2 regions of the Amycolatopsis sp. NPDC047767 genome follow, and region 1 is predicted to be linked to the other one. Evidence: riboswitches for the same ligand, from Rfam matches in the RefSeq annotation. Region 1 holds a riboswitch; the other holds the start of a gene.
What was found. Region 1 has a riboswitch for thiamine pyrophosphate ahead of thiO (glycine oxidase ThiO). Riboswitches for the same ligand answer to the same signal wherever they lie in the genome.

Region 1 (7,416 bases):
CTTGTCGAGGCGGCGGTTGAGCTCCTGCACGCGGGTGGACCGCACGCCGGACACGAGGCGCTCGCCCTCTTCCGTCGCGCGGGCGAGCCAGGCGCGGCGGTCGACGGGGTCGGACTCGCGCGTGACGTAGCCCGCCTCGACGAGGGTGGCGATTATGCGCGACATCGTGGCCGCCGCGACGCCCTCCTTCGCGGCGAGGTCGCCGAGGCGCAGCTGACCGAAGTGGACGAGCGTGGCGAGAGCTGAGATCGCGCCGTGGCCGGGCCCGGGGACCCCCGCCTGCCGCAACGAGCGCGACAGCCGTCCCACGGCCAGGTACAACCTGCCCGAGACGTCCTGGACCGAGGATAGAGTCACGGCTGGCTCCTCCTGCCGCTGTTGCCCGCCGCCTTTGCGCCGGAAGGGTGTCGTCCACCATAAGGCCTGCCGGTGCACGTTCGGCGTTAAGCGCGGACGAAATCACCGACCGGCGCGCCCAATGCGGCCCACTTGCACCAGGCGGCTTACCCGCCTTTACCCCGGGAGGGCGAAACCAGCGGTCAGCGGGGCGGGCTCGTCGCGTGAGCCCAGAACCGCTGCGGCACCCGGCCCGCGTCGCGCGCCAGGCGGCCCGCCTCGACGCCCGCGCGCATGGCCGCGGCCATGCGTTCCGGGTCCTTCGCGCGGGTGACCGCGGTGGACAGCAGCACCGCGTCGCAGCCGAGTTCCATGGCGAGGCAGGCGTCGGAAGCGGTGCCGATGCCCGCGTCGAGGATGACGGGGACCATGGCGCGCGCGACGATCAGCTCGATGTTGTGCGGGTTGCGAATGCCGAGGCCCGTGCCGATGGGGGCGCCCAGCGGCATCACGGCGGCGCAACCCGCTTCCTCGAGCCGCAGGGCGAGCACGGGGTCGTCGTTGGTGTACGCGAGCACGGTGAAGCCGTCGGCCGCCAGTTGCTCCGCGGCGTCCAGGGTTTCGAACGGGTCGGGCAGCAGGGTGCGGTCGTCGGCGTGGACCTCGAGCTTGATCAGGTCCGTGTCGAGCGCCTCGCGGGCCAGCTGGGCGGTGAGCACGGCCTCCGCGGCGGTGCGGCAGCCGGCGGTGTTGGGCAGCAGCTTGATCCCGAGGCGCCGCACGAGACCGAGCACGCCGGTGCCGCCGTCGGCGTCGGCCTTGCGCATGGCGACGGTCGTCAGCTCGGTGCCCGACGCGACCAGCGCGCGTTCCAGCACCGACAGGTTCCCGGCACCACCGGTCCCGATGATCAGCCTCGACGACAGCTTGTGTTCGCCGATGACCAGCGCGTCGTCCATCGTCAGCCTCCCTGCACCGCGGTCAGCACGTCGATGTTCGCGCCCTTCGGCACCACCGACGCCTCCCACGCGCCCCGGCGCACGACCTCGCCGTTCACCGCGACGGCCACGCCCTGGCGGGTCACGTCGAGCGCGTCGAGCACCTCGGACACGGTGGCGCCGTCGGGGAACTCGCGCCAGCTCCCGTTGACCTTGATCTCCATCAGACTCGCTCCTTCTCCAGCAAACGGGCGGGCGCGGCCGCCCCGATCTCGTCCGGCGGCGCCTCGCCGGCCAGCCAGGCGACCACGGCGTCGGCGGTCACGGGGGCCATCAGCAGGCCGTTGCGGTGGTGGCCCGTCGCCGCGTACACGCCTTCGCCGAGCTCCCCGATGTACGGCAGCGCGTCGCGGCTCCCCGCGCGCAGCCCGGCGGCGATCTCGACGAGCTCGTACTCCGTGATGCCCGGCAGGATCCGTTCGGCGCCTTCGAGCAGCTCCCGCACGCCACGCGCGGTCACGGCCTCGTCGAAGCCCGCTTCGTACTGCGTCGCGCCCAGCACCAGCTCGCCGTCGGCGCGCGGCACGAGGTAGATCGGCCGGCCCTCGACCATCGCGCGCACCGTGTACGGCGGAGGCGGCAGACAGCCTCGGCGCGGCCGCAGCCGCAGGATCTCGCCCTTGAGCGGCCGCACGGCGTCGGCCAGCAGCGGGTGCAACGCGCCCGTCCACGCGCCGGCGGCCAGCACAGTGCGAGTGTCCGGACCGGTCACGTCGTCGAGCGAAGCAATCCGTGAGGTGGAGAACTCGACCCCGCGCTTCGAGCACGCCGCCAGCAGCGCCGTCAGCAGCTTCCGGTTGTCGACGGCCAGGTCACCCGGCACGTGGAGCCCGCTGCGCACCGCACCCAGGCCCGGCGCGAGCCGCCGCGCCGCCCGCCCGGTGAGCCGCTCGACGTCGCGACCCAGCGACGTCAGGTACTCGGCGAGGATGTCGAGGTGCCCGGCGTCGGCGCTGTCGAACGCGACCACGATCGTCCCGTGTTCGGCCAGCCCCGGGTCCGTGCCCTCCGCGGCGAGGTCACGCGCGAACGCCGGCCAGCGCCGCAGCGACTCCTCGCCCAGACTGAGCACGTGCTCCTCACCCGGCCACGCCTCCGTGACGGGCGCCAGCATGCCGCCGGCCACCCAGGACGCGCCGCGCGCGGGTGCCGGATCGACCACCGTGACGCGGTGGCCGCGAGCCGCCGCGCGCCAAGCCGCGGACAGGCCGATGACACCGCCGCCGACGACGGTGAGGTTCTCGCTCATGGGAATCACGCTCCCTGCGCCGGCATGACCCGGATCAGGTTCCACGGTCGGAGCGGCAGCTCCCTCTCAGCCCGTGCCTCGGGCTCCCGTGCGGACCACCCCACTCTAGTGCGCGGGTAACGTCCCCGCCATGCCCGCCCTGACCGGATCACAGATCCGCACCCGCCTGGCCGATTCGCGGCTGTACCTGTGCACCGGCGCCCGCTCGTCGCGCGGCGACCTCGCCGAGTTCGTCGACGCGGCGCTGGCCGGCGGCGTCGACATCGTGCAGTTGCGCGACAAGACGAACGGCGCCCCGCTCGAGGCCGCGCAGGAGATCGCGGCACTCGAGGTGCTCGCCGAAGCGTGCGCGCGCCACGGTGCGCTGCTGTCGGTGAACGACCGCGCCGACGTCGCCCTCGCCGTGGGCGCCGACGTGCTGCACCTGGGCCAGGACGACATCCCCGTGCCGCTCGCGCGCCGCATCCTGGGCGACGACGTGGTGATCGGCCGTTCCACGCACTCGCCTCAGCAGGCTACGGCGGCGGCCGCCGAGGACGGCGTGGACTACTTCTGCACCGGCCCGTGCTGGCCGACGCCGACCAAGCCCGGCCGGTACGCGCCGGGCCTGGACCTCGTCCGGGCCACAGCCGAAACCGGTACCGACCGGCCGTGGTTCGCGATCGGCGGCATCGACACCGAACGGCTGCCGGAGGTGCTCGCCGCCGGCGCGACGCGGATCGTCGTGGTCCGCGCCATCACCGACGCCGAGGACCCGAAGGCGGCCGCGCAGGCGCTGAAGTCCCGGCTCGCTTAGGGGGTCGGGGTCGCCGAACCCGCCTTCGTCTGCGGCGCGCTCGGCGTGGTCGACGCCGCCCCACCCGTGCTCGACGGCGGCGGAGCGCTGTCCGAGCTGCTCGAAGACGTCGGGCTTTCGCTCGTCGACGTGCTCGACGACGAGGACGACGGCGGCGGGGTGTTCGACTCGGTCTCGCTGGGCGGCGGGCTGTTCTGCGACGTGGCAGGCGGGTTGTCATCCTGCTTCTGTTGCTGGCTCGTGCCCGGGTTCCCATGGGTGAAGACGCCGGATCCCACCTTGCCGTGCAAGGCCAGCTCCGCCCCCACCGCCACGGCGATCGCGATAGCCGTCGCGACCACACTCGTCCCGATGATGATCGGCCAGCGCAGCTTCCTCAGCTTGTCACCGAAGGATTCCTCCGGCTCCGGCTGCTGCGGCCCGGTGAGTTTCGAGATCCGCACCGTCGGCATCTCCGACGGGTCGAGCGGCAGCAGCACGGTGGGCATCTGCGCCGGATCGTCGACCGGCGACAGCCCGGACTTGCTCCCCTTGCGCTGCCCGGCGGTCACGAGCGCCGCGCGCGCCTTCAGCGCGGCCTCGCGCGTGCGCTGCAGCGAACGCAGGTACAGCTCGGCGCCGACCGTGGTGATCACGCTCGCCACCCCGGCCCCCACCACGGTGCCCGCCACGCCCAGCGTCGAGCCCAGCAACGCGGCCGTGACGGCGGCCAGTGCCGTCGCCACCACCTGCGCTGGGCGGAAACTCTTCTTCTCGCCCTGCTCCGACGTCTTTTCCTGCTGCTGACTCATGATCCCGATCTACTAGTGCCCGGCCACTTCCCCTGCGGTGTTCAACGAGTAAGGCGCGCGAGGAACTCCCCGCGTTGCCCATCCGTGAGCGAGGACACGTTGACCGTCCACAATGGATGGACTATGGCTCACATTTTCCTGACATACTCACCACATGCGATTGGTGACGATCTCCGATATCGAGGCCGCGGCAAAGCGGGTAGCCGACCACGCCGTGCGCACGCCGCTGCTGCGCCAGCACTGGGCCGAAGGCGAACTGTGGCTCAAACCCGAGAGCCTGCAACAGATCGGGGCGTTCAAGATCCGCGGCGCGTACAACGCGATCGCCTCACTCGACGACGCTGAGCGCGCACGTGGCGTGGTCGCGTATTCCAGCGGGAACCACGCCCAGGCCGTCGCCTACTCCGCCAACGCCTTCGGCATTCCCGCCGTGATCGTGGTGCCGGACGTGGCACCGCGCTTGAAGGTCCAGGCTACGCGCGGCTGGGGCGCGGAGGTGATAGAGGTGCCGATCGCCGAGCAGGAACCGGTCGCGGCCGCGCTGGCGAAGGAGCGCGGGCTCACCTACATCCCGCCGTTCGACCACCCCGACGTGATCGCGGGCCAGGGCACCGCGGGCCTGGAAATCGCCACCGACCTGCCGGACGTCGACACGGTGCTCGTGCCGGTGAGCGGCGGCGGGCTCGCTTCCGGCGTCGGCACGGCGATCAAGGCGCTGTGCCCCGGCGCGAAGGTCATCGCCGTCGAGCCCGAGCTGGCCGGCGACACCGCCGAGAGCCTGCGCGCCGGCCGCCGCGTCGAGTGGCCGATGGACCGGCGCGCCCGCACGATCGCCGACGGCCTGCGCGCCCAGCCGTCCGACCTGACCTTCGCGCACTTGCAGAGCGTGCTCGACGGCATCGTCACCGTGACCGAGGGCGAGATCCGCGACGCCACGCGCGTGCTGGCCCGCCGGGCGCGGATCGTGGCCGAGCCCAGCGGCGCGACGGCCACCGCCGCGTACCTGCACCACGCCGGCGAGCTGCCGGGCGGCAAGACGGTGTCGGTGATCTCCGGCGGCAATGTCGACCCGGCGCTGCTGGCCGAGCTGCTTGCCTAGGGGTCAGTCGCGCGGCGGGCCCGGGCGGACGTGGGTCGGCGGTCCCTCCACTCCGCAGTGGAAGCACTCGCCGGGGTGGGGTGACTCGTCGTCCACGGTCCGCTTGGGCGCCGCGGCGCCGTCGGGAACGCCGGCAGGGGCGCCGGAGTCGTCCGGAGAACCGAGCACGCCGTTGTGAATCCCCAACGCGATGAGGCCTCCGGCGATCGCCAGGACGGCGCAGATGAGCAGTGCCATGCGCCAGCCGGCCGTCAACGCGACGGGGTCGCGGTAGGCCGAACCGGTGAGTCCGGCGGCCGCGGGGAGCACCGCGACCGCAAGAAGACCACCCGTTCGGGCGATCGCGTTGTTCACACCGGACGCGACACCGGCGAAGCGGTCGGGGGCCGCGGCGAGCACCGTCGCGGTCACCGGCGCCACCGTGCACGCGAGTCCGAGGCCGAAAACGACCACCGCGGGGAAGACCGAACCGAGGTAGGAGAACCCCGGTCCGACGCGGATCAGCAGCAGCATGCCGATGCCGATCACGATGGGTCCGACCACCAGCTGCAGCCGCGGCCCGATGCGCTGGGCCAGCGCGCCCGAGCGGCCCGAGAGCAGCAGCATGATGATCGTGATCGGCAACCCGGCCAGGCCGGCGAGCGTCGGCGGGTAGTTCAGGGAAACCTGCAACTGCAGGACCAGCAGCATCATCACGGCGCCGAGGGCGGCGTAGACCACGAACGTGAGCGCGTTGGAGAGCGTGAACGTCCGGTCGCGGAACAGGCTGGGCGGCACGAGCGGTTCACGGGAGTGGTGCTGCAGCCAGAGGAACACGCCCATCCCGGCGATACCGGCGACCAGGGCGACCAGCACGATCGGGTCGCCGATGCCGCGGCCGGGCGCTTCGACCAGCGCTCCGGTGATGCCCGCGAGCCCGATCGCGCCCGTCGCGGCGGCTGTGAAGTCCGGGTGGCCGGTGGCCGTCTCGTCGCGCGACTCGGGCACGAACTTCAGCGCCATCAGCACCACGACGATGGCCAGCGGCAGGTTGATCAGGAACGCGAGCCGCCAGGACCAGACCTGCACCAGCACGCCGCCGATCAGTGGTCCGACCGCGGCGGCCAGACCACCCAGCCCGGACCACGCGCCGATCGCGCGCGCCCGGTCGTTGTGCGCGAACGACGACTGCAGGATCGCCAGCGAGCCCGGCGTCAGCAGCGCGCCGCCGATGCCCTGGATGATCCGGAAGACCACCAGCTCCGTGGTCGAGGTGGCGATCGAGCACAGCCCCGACGCGACGCCGAACCAGACCACGCCGATCAGGTACACGCGGCGCCGGCCGTAGCGGTCGCCGAGCGAGCCGGCCACGAGGATCAGCGCGGCGAGCGCCAGCATGTAGCCGTCGAGGATCCACTGCAGGCCGGCGACGGTGGCGCCGAGCTCCTCGCCGATCCGGGGCAGCGCGACATTGACGATCGTCCCGTCGAGCATGGCCATGCTCGAGCCGAGGATCGTCGTCCACAGCACCCCGCGCGCCAGCGGGGTGCCCCAGCGGATCCCGCTGCCGGTCGTCGTCACGGTGCGATCACCACGCACGCTCGAAAGTCATGCGCACACGGTGTCGCGACGCCGGTCCGGGCGCAACCACCCACGCCCGGCCCGGCGAGTGCTCGTGGGCCCACCGGCCCGGCTCACGGCAGCAGCGTCGTGACGAACTTGTAGCGGTCGCCGCGGTACACCGAGCGCGCGAACTCCACCGGCTTGCCGTCGGTGGCGAACGAGTGCCGCGTCAGCATCATCACGGGCATGCCGACGTCCGCGCCGAGCATCTCGGCTTCCTGCGGGCCGGCGAGCGACGTCTCGATCGTCTCCTCGGCGCGCTCCAGCTCCACGCCGTAGTGCTCACGGAGCACCGCGTAGAGCGACCCGCCGGCCGAAATGTGCTTGCGCAGCCCGCGGAAGCGCCCGAGCGGCAGGTGCGTCGTCTCCAGCGCCATGGGCTGGGAATCGGCCAGCCGCAGACGGCGAAGGCGAAGAATTTTCGCACCCTGGCGGATCGCGAGCAGTTTCGCGAGTTCGCCCTCCACGGGCAATTCCTCGAGTTCGAGCAGTTTCGACGACGGCTTCAGGCCTTGCTTGCGCATGTCCTCCGTGTACGAGGACAG
Region 2 (7,416 bases), on a different contig from region 1:
TAGCGTCCAGCCCTGCCTGGCCAGTACGTCGAGCAGTTCGGGCTTGGGGATCTCCCGGTACTCCAGCCAGTCGAGGTGCAAGGAAGTGCCGGTGCGCAGGTTCCGCAGCCGGCCCAGCTGACTTTCGCGACGGCGTCGCCGGGTCGCCCGTGGAGTGCCGGCCACCTGTGCGGCGAGGACCAGCACGACCAGTGCCAGAGAGGGCAGCAGCAGCCAGAGTGCGATGGAGTCGGCGACCTTGTCAGACATCCAGTGACAGCTTCCGTCGCTGCTGAGGCGGCTTGAACTCGAGGCCGCGTGCTCCGTTGTAGGTCATCCGCTCGCCGACGCACCGGTAGCCACGCGCGGTGGCGAGCTCCTTGATCATATGGTCGCTCAACGGGTGCGCCGACCACACGGCGACCAACGCCGTCTCGGAGCCCGGGCGAAGTTTCGCCAGCTCGCGGTGCACCTGCTCGACGGCCTTGCCCAGCCGCTGGGTACGCCGCCGCAGCCGGTCGACGAGCAGACTCAGCGCGACCAGGGCGACCACGCTCGCGCCGATCACGTTGGTCACCGTGCCCTCCTCGTCATCTTGGGTTCACGCATCCAGTGTCGCGGTGATCGATCTGGTCGGTTGATCGGTGAACGAAACGCTGTTCACGATCCCATTGAGGATCACCATCAGGTACGGCCAGTCCTCGAGACTCTCACTGGACAGACCGAACGTGGCAATCCGGCGGCGCTCGGGGCACGCGAAACTGACCTGTGCCTGTCGGACCCGGTGCTCGGCAGGACCCGGTTCGCCGAGCGGACCGAACGGCACTGTCACGATCAGCTCCTCGGCGACGATCAGCCCGTCACCCGCGGGGAACCGCTCCAGGACCACTTCGCGTGGAGAACCGGGCGCGCGCAGACCTCCCGCCGCGCCGGCGAGCGGACGTTCCGCGTGCAGGTCCGCAGCGTGGACGGTGACCGAAAACTGAGCGGTGACGATCCGGTGGGGGTCGGTCTCGGACCGGGCACAGCACAGTCCGAAGTAGACGCCACCGTGGTCGTTCAGCTCGGCGATCAGGTATTCCTGGCTGTAGGCGAGATGCAGTGCCTGCCGCTCGGTGAGCCCGTGCAACGATGCACGGAGCCGGTCGTACGTTCGCCGAATCCTGATCTCCGGATTCTCCGTCAGGTCGATCTCGTGCAACTGTTCCGGCACCTTGAAGGCCAGCTGTGCCTCGGTGCGTCCGGGATTGAGCAGGTCCGAGATTCCCATGCTCACCTCGCGGTCAGGATGCCGGTGGCCAAACCGCCCCAGCCGGCTGCGTTCTTGGCGTCGGTCGTGGCGTCGTGCGTGTCGAACAGGCCCGCTGCCGACGGTACTTGCAAGGCGACGTTGGTTCCGCCTTCGAACGCCTTCGCGACGTTCTGCGTCAGCGCGGGGTCGGTGAGCGCACCGGTGCCCATCGCCTTGTCCGCCAGCCATTGTGCGGCCCGGCTCGGGTCCTTCATCTCGCTGATCACTCGCGGCATTTCGTCGGCGAACGCGCGTCCGCCCGCCACCGCGGCGTCGCTCGCAGTGCTCAGCGCGCCACCTGCCCTGGTGACGTCGACCAGGCGGTCGACGCCGGCGACGGCGTCACCAGCGGCGTTGAATCCCTTTGACACCGCGCCGATGCCGGGGATCAGCCCGACGACGTCCCCGCCGAGTGAGACCCACGCGTTCGGGTCGTCGTACTTCTCGTTGACCGCCATGTCCGCGCCGTGTGCGGCCAGCGCGACGGCGCCGGCACCAAGCGCGATCGGACCGCAGATCGGGGTCAGGACGGGGATGAACGCCAACGCACCCGCCACGGCGGACACGATGCCGGCGATGTCCCCGATATCGCCGAGGTGGTCCTTGAACCATCCACCGATGTCGTCGAACATGCCGCCGAGCGAATCCCAGAACGACTCCTTGGGAGCCTCCTCCGCGGCGTCTTTGAGCGCGTCCGCGCAGGTGTCCGCGTCGTCTTCCCAGGCATCGCGTACGTCTTCGGCCTGCCTGCGGAGATCGTCCACCCTGGCCCAAGCGGAGTTCGCCGCGCTGATCTTGTCCGCCGCCTCGTTGTGCATCGTGGCGTTGTCAGGCTGTTGCAGAGCAAGGTCGCGGGCGGACTCGGCTGCGGAGTTCTTCGCCTCGGCGTCCCCGAGAGCTTTCCGGCACTCCTCCTCCAGCTGCTTTGCTTTCTGCTGGTGCGCGTCGAGCCGGTCGGACCAATCGGCAAGGGCTTTGCCCGCCAGCGTCAGCGATTTCTGGCCCTTGTCGAGGTATTCGGGTAGCTGGTCGAGCTTGCCGGCGAACGCTTCGGCGGCGTCGCCGGTCCAGACGTCTTTCTTGTCCTGGATGGATTTCAGCACGTTGTAGGCTTCGTCCGTGTAGGTGGCGGTGTCCTTGATCTGCCGGGCCAGTTCACGAACTGTGCTGACATTGCCGCGCGCCGGGTCGAACCGGAGAGCCGGGTAGTCGGCGTCGCTCATCCGGCGGTCGCCTCTTCGACCTTGGCGGCCATGCGCTGGAGTGAGCTCTTGAGGCTTTCTTCAAGTTCGGCATAACCCTGGACCGCGTTGTCGAGGCCTCCCTTGATGCCGGTGACGGCTTCCTTGATCTTCTTCAGCCCGCCGGACCAGTCCGAGGTGAAGTCGGCACACGCTTCGTCGAGGTCGTCCGGCCCGATCGAATCGGGGCCGATGTCCTCCATGCGTTTGGTGGCCTGCTCGATGTTCTCGCCGACGTGGTCGAGATTCTTGCCGAGCGCCTGCAAACCGCCGATGTCGACGGTGAAGTCGGGCATGTCGAGGTCCCCCCTCGGGCTTCGCAATGTCCAGTCCTGCCTCGTCGGCGGGCGTCAGGAGCCGACGAAAGAACCACCTTAGCCAAAACTGGGCGTTTCGGGTGCTGATTCGCCGGGTCTGGTGAAGGTGCGGACCGAATTCACGAAATCGGGGGGCGGAGTACCTCTTCGAGGCGGCCCGATGTTCGTCGGGCGCCGCGTGCTTCGGAGAGTGAAAAGAAGCGCTCAGCCCAGCAGGCCGAGCACCACCAAAGCCGCCAGCGTGAACGACGTCGCGAACAGCGTGATCCAGGCGCGCTGGGTGGCGGAGAGGGCAGTGGGCGAGTTGTTCATCGCGGGTCCTAGCGGGGCGGGGTGGGCGGATTCCGCTGGGATAGCGCGCTGATCAAGGGTGGTGTTACGGCCTGTGGTCGAGATCACGATGGGCGCGGAAAGTGCGCCACAGGACCGCGGCGGCGGAGGCCACCATCAGGGTGAACGCGGTGGTGCCGACGATGATCGCCTGGGTCATGAAAGTCCCCTCCGTGGAAGTCCGTACGAAGAGGGGACGTGTCAGCCCGCGGGAGGTGTCGCCGGGGTCGGGCAGATCACAGGGAGTCGATCTGGGCCGCGAGGGCGAAGTCCTTCGAGGTGAGGCCGCCGGCGGAGTGGGTGGAGAGGGTTAGCGTCACGGTGCGCCAGCGGATGTCGATGTCCGGGTGGTGGTCGGCGGCTTCGGCGAGGTAGCCGACGCGGACCACGAAGGTCACGGCGTCCGGGAAGGACGGGAGGTCGACCGTACGGGTGATGGAGTCGCCGGAACGGCGCCAGTCGGGGACGGTGGCCAGGGCCGATGAGATCTCGGAGTCGCTCAGTAGTTGCGCCATGTGTCCAATGGTGAACCCGTTTGGGCTACGCTGCACGGTTGCCACGGGAGTCCGGTGCAGCCGGGCTGAGAGGCGGGTGCCCGAGACCCGCGACCGTTCGCACCTGATTCCGGATCATGCCGGCGCAGGGAGGGCTGCTCTCCCCGCATCGGCGCAAGGAGGGCAGATGATTCCGCGGACCGCACGCACGGTGCTGGGCCTGGCCACGGTCACGGCGCTGGCGAGCGCGTGCTCGCTGTCCGGCGGCAGCTCGGGCGGCGACGCCCAGCAGACCCCGACGGTCACGCTCGTCACGCACGACTCGTTCGTCGCGCCGCAGGACGTGCTGGACGCGTTCCAGCGGCAGTCCGGGATCAAGCTCAAGATCCTCAAATCGGGCGACGCGGGGGAGCTCACCAACAAACTGGTGCTCACCAAGGCCAACCCGATCGGCGACGTGGCGTTCGGCGTCGACAACACGTTCGCCTCGCGCGCGCTGGGCGAGGGCGTGTTCCAGGCGTACACGAGCCCCGAGGCCGACCGCGGGCCGCAGCGGTACTCCGCGGATCCGCAGCACCGCCTGAGCGCCGTGGACGTCGGCGACGTCTGCGTCAACATCGACCCCGCCTACTTCGCGAGCAAGCACCTGCCCGAACCCAAGACCTACGACGACCTCGCCGACCCGAAGTACAAGGACCTCACCGTCGCCGAGAGCCCCGCTACGGCGTCGCCCGGGCTGGCGTTCCTGCTGGGCACCGTGGCGAAGTACGGCGAGCAGGGCTGGCACGACTACTGGGCCAAGCTCAAGGCCAACGGCGTCAAGGTCGACAGCGGCTGGGAAGAGGCCTACACCAAGGACTTCTCCGGCTCCTCGGGCAAGGGCCCGCGCCCGATCGTGGTCTCGTATGCGTCCTCGCCGGCCGCCGAGATCGGCGACGACGGCAAGCCGCGCACCAAGGCGCTGCTCGACACGTGCTTCCGCCAGATCGAGTACGCCGGCGTCCTCGCCGGCACCAAGCAGGTGCCGCAGGCCCAGAAGGTGGTCGACTTCCTGCTGTCGCAGCAGTTCCAGACGACGGTCGCGGCCAACATGTACGTCTACCCGGCCCGCGAGGGCGTCGACCTGCCCGCCGGCTGGGCCGCGGCCGCGCCGCTGCCCCAGGACCCCGCGACTCTGCCCGCCGACCAGATCCAGGCCGGCCGTGAGAAGTGGATCGGTGAATGGCGCTCGCTCATGGGCGCGTAACGCCGGCGCAGACCGCGCGCACGGCGGGCCTGGCGCTGCTCGGCCTGCTGCCCGTCGCGTTCCTGGTCGTGTTCTTCGCGTGGCCGGTCGTCGCGATCCTCGGCCGCGGCTTCTCGGCCGGCGGCGTGGACACGGTCCTGGCCGACGCGCAGACGTGGCAGCTCGCCGCGTTCACGCTGGTCAGCGCCGCCGCGTCGACAGTCGTCGCCGTGGTCGCGGGGCTGCCGGTGGCCTACGTGCTCGCGCGCGTGAAGCTGCCGGGTGTCGGGCTGGCGCGCACGCTGGTGCTGGTGCCGTTCGTGCTGCCCACGGTGGTCGTCGGGCTCGCGTTCCGCGCGCTGTGGCCCGACGGCGGTGTGCTGCCGCTGGTGCTGGCCAACGCGTTTTTCAACGTCGCCGTGGTCGCCCGGACCGTCGCCGGGCTGTGGAGCCACCTCGACCCGCGTGCGACCGAAGCCGCCCGCGCGCTGGGCGCCTCGCCGTGGCGGGCCTTCCGCACGGTGACGCTGCCCGCGCTCGGCCCGGCCGTCGCGTCGGCCGCGGCGGTCGTCTTTCTCTTCTGCGCCACCAGTTTCGGCGTGGTGCTCATCCTCGGCGGCGGCCGCTACCGCACGCTCGAGACCGAGATCTACCTGCGCACGGTCGACCTGCTCGACCTCTCCGGAGCGGCCGCGCTGTCGCTCATCCAGTTCGCCGCCGTCCTCGCCGCCCTCGCGCTGGGCGCGATCGCCCGGCGCCGCCGTGAGAACGCCGTGAAACTCAAGCAGGCCACGCCCCGGCGGCCGAGAAAAGGCGAATGGTGGACGGTCGGCGCGGCCACGGTCGTGATCGCCCTGCTGATGACGCCGATCGTCGCGCTGCTGCTGGAGTCGGTGTCCACACCGGACGGCTGGAGCCTCGCCGGCTTCCGCGCACTCGCGAGCACCGGCACGGACGACGCGCTGCAGGTCTCCGGCTGGGTCGCCGCCCAGAACTCGCTCGCCGCCGCCACCGACGCGACGCTGCTCGCCATGGCCGTCGGCGTCCTGGCCAGCGTCGTGCTCGTCGCCCTGCGGCGCGCACCCGGCCGCCTCGCCCGCGGCATGGGCGAGACGATGGACGCCGCCCTGATGCTGCCGCTGGGCGTCTCCGCCGTGACGGTCGGCTTCGGCTACCTCGTGACGCTCGACGCGCTGCCCGGCGACCTGCGCACGTCGCCGCTGCTCGTGCCGCTCGCGCAGGCGCTGGTGATCATCCCGCTGGTCGTGCGGATGATCCTGCCGGTGCTGCGCGCCGTCGACGTGCGGCTGCGCCAGGCCGCGGCGACGCTCGGCGCGAGCCCGGCCCGCGTGTGGCGCGAGATCGACCTGCCGCTCACCGCGCGCTCGCTCGTCGCGGCCGCCGGGTTCGGTTTCGTGGTGGCGCTCGGCGAGTTCGGCGCCACGAGCTTCCTCGCCCGCCCCGACGCGCCGACGCTGCCCGTCGCCGTCGCGACGCTCATCTCGCGCCCGGGCGAGCTCAACAACCAGATGGCGTACGCCGCGTGCGCGCTGCTCATGGTCGTGACGGTCGCGGCCGTCGCGCTGATCGACCGCTTCGGCTCCGTTCGCGGGCACGGCACGGTGGGGGAGTTCTGAATGGCGCTCACGGTGCGGGACCTCACGGTCCACTACGGCTCGTTCGCGGCGGTCCGCGACGCGCGCCTCGACATCGCCGACGGCGAGGTGCTCGCCCTGCTCGGCCCGTCCGGCTCGGGCAAGTCGACGCTGCTGCGTGCCATCACCGGCCTCGAGCCCATGACGTCGGGCTCGGTGAGCTGGGACGGCACCGACCTCGCCACCGTGCCCGTGCACCGGCGCGGATTCGGGCTGGTCTTCCAGGACGGCCAGCTCTTCCCGCACCGCGACGTCGCCGCGAACATCGCGTTCGGCCTGCGCATGCACGGGATCCCCAAGACGAAACACCGGGCCCGCGTCGAAGAGCTGCTGGAACTGGTGGGGCTCAAGGGGTTCGGACGCCGGCGCGTCACCGAGCTGTCGGGCGGCCAGGCGCAGCGCGTGGCCCTGGCTCGCGCCCTCGCGCCCGAACCGCGGCTGCTGCTGCTCGACGAACCGCTGTCCGGCCTCGACGCGGGGCTGCGCGAGCAGCTCGCCATCGATCTCGCGGACCTGTTGCGGCGCAGCAAGATCACCGCCCTGCTGGTCACCCACGATCAGGAAGAGGCGTTCACGCTCGCCGACCGCGTGGCCGTCCTCGACGCCGGCGAGATCCGGCAGGAAGGCGCCGTGCGGTCGGTGTGGCGCAACCCGGCGGACGACGACGTCGCGAAGTTCCTCGGCGCCACGTCGTTCGTCGACGGGGTGGCCGCGGGCGGCGTGGTGCACACCGGTCTCGGTGACGTCGCGCTCCCGGAGCTCGAAGACGGTCCGGTGCGTCTGGGGCTCAGGCCGCATGCCTTGCGCGTGGCCGAAACCGGCGTGACCGGCGAGGTGACGGCCGCGGTGCACCGGCGGGAGCACCTCCGGCTGGTCGTGCGACT

Region 2: linked by a shared signal. The riboswitch ahead of AB0878_RS14255 (thiamine ABC transporter substrate-binding protein) and the one ahead of thiO (glycine oxidase ThiO) in region 1 are both predicted to bind thiamine pyrophosphate.

What each region holds. Positions count from the first base shown of each region.
Region 1 covers NZ_JBEYSJ010000013.1:121,239-128,654, reverse strand. Annotated here, with positions in the region: gene AB0878_RS23805 (MarR family transcriptional regulator) at 1-357, opposite strand, end outside; gene AB0878_RS23800 (thiazole synthase) at 540-1,295, opposite strand; gene thiS (sulfur carrier protein ThiS) at 1,298-1,498, opposite strand; gene thiO (glycine oxidase ThiO) at 1,498-2,583, opposite strand; TPP riboswitch at 2,578-2,683, opposite strand; gene thiE (thiamine phosphate synthase) at 2,714-3,379, shown strand; gene AB0878_RS23780 (hypothetical protein) at 3,376-4,170, opposite strand; gene AB0878_RS23775 (threonine/serine dehydratase) at 4,325-5,269, shown strand; gene AB0878_RS23770 (MFS transporter) at 5,273-6,829, opposite strand; gene AB0878_RS23765 (GntR family transcriptional regulator) at 6,943-7,416, opposite strand, start outside.
Region 2 covers NZ_JBEYSJ010000006.1:283,899-291,314, reverse strand. Annotated here, with positions in the region: gene AB0878_RS14285 (hypothetical protein) at 1-249, opposite strand, end outside; gene AB0878_RS14280 (hypothetical protein) at 242-556, opposite strand; gene AB0878_RS14275 (hypothetical protein) at 581-1,249, opposite strand; gene AB0878_RS14270 (putative T7SS-secreted protein) at 1,252-2,493, opposite strand; gene AB0878_RS14265 (hypothetical protein) at 2,490-2,807, opposite strand; gene AB0878_RS14260 (4a-hydroxytetrahydrobiopterin dehydratase) at 3,395-3,673, opposite strand; TPP riboswitch at 3,707-3,822, shown strand; gene AB0878_RS14255 (thiamine ABC transporter substrate-binding protein) at 3,840-4,898, shown strand; gene AB0878_RS14250 (iron ABC transporter permease) at 4,874-6,514, shown strand; gene AB0878_RS14245 (ABC transporter ATP-binding protein) at 6,515-7,416, shown strand, end outside.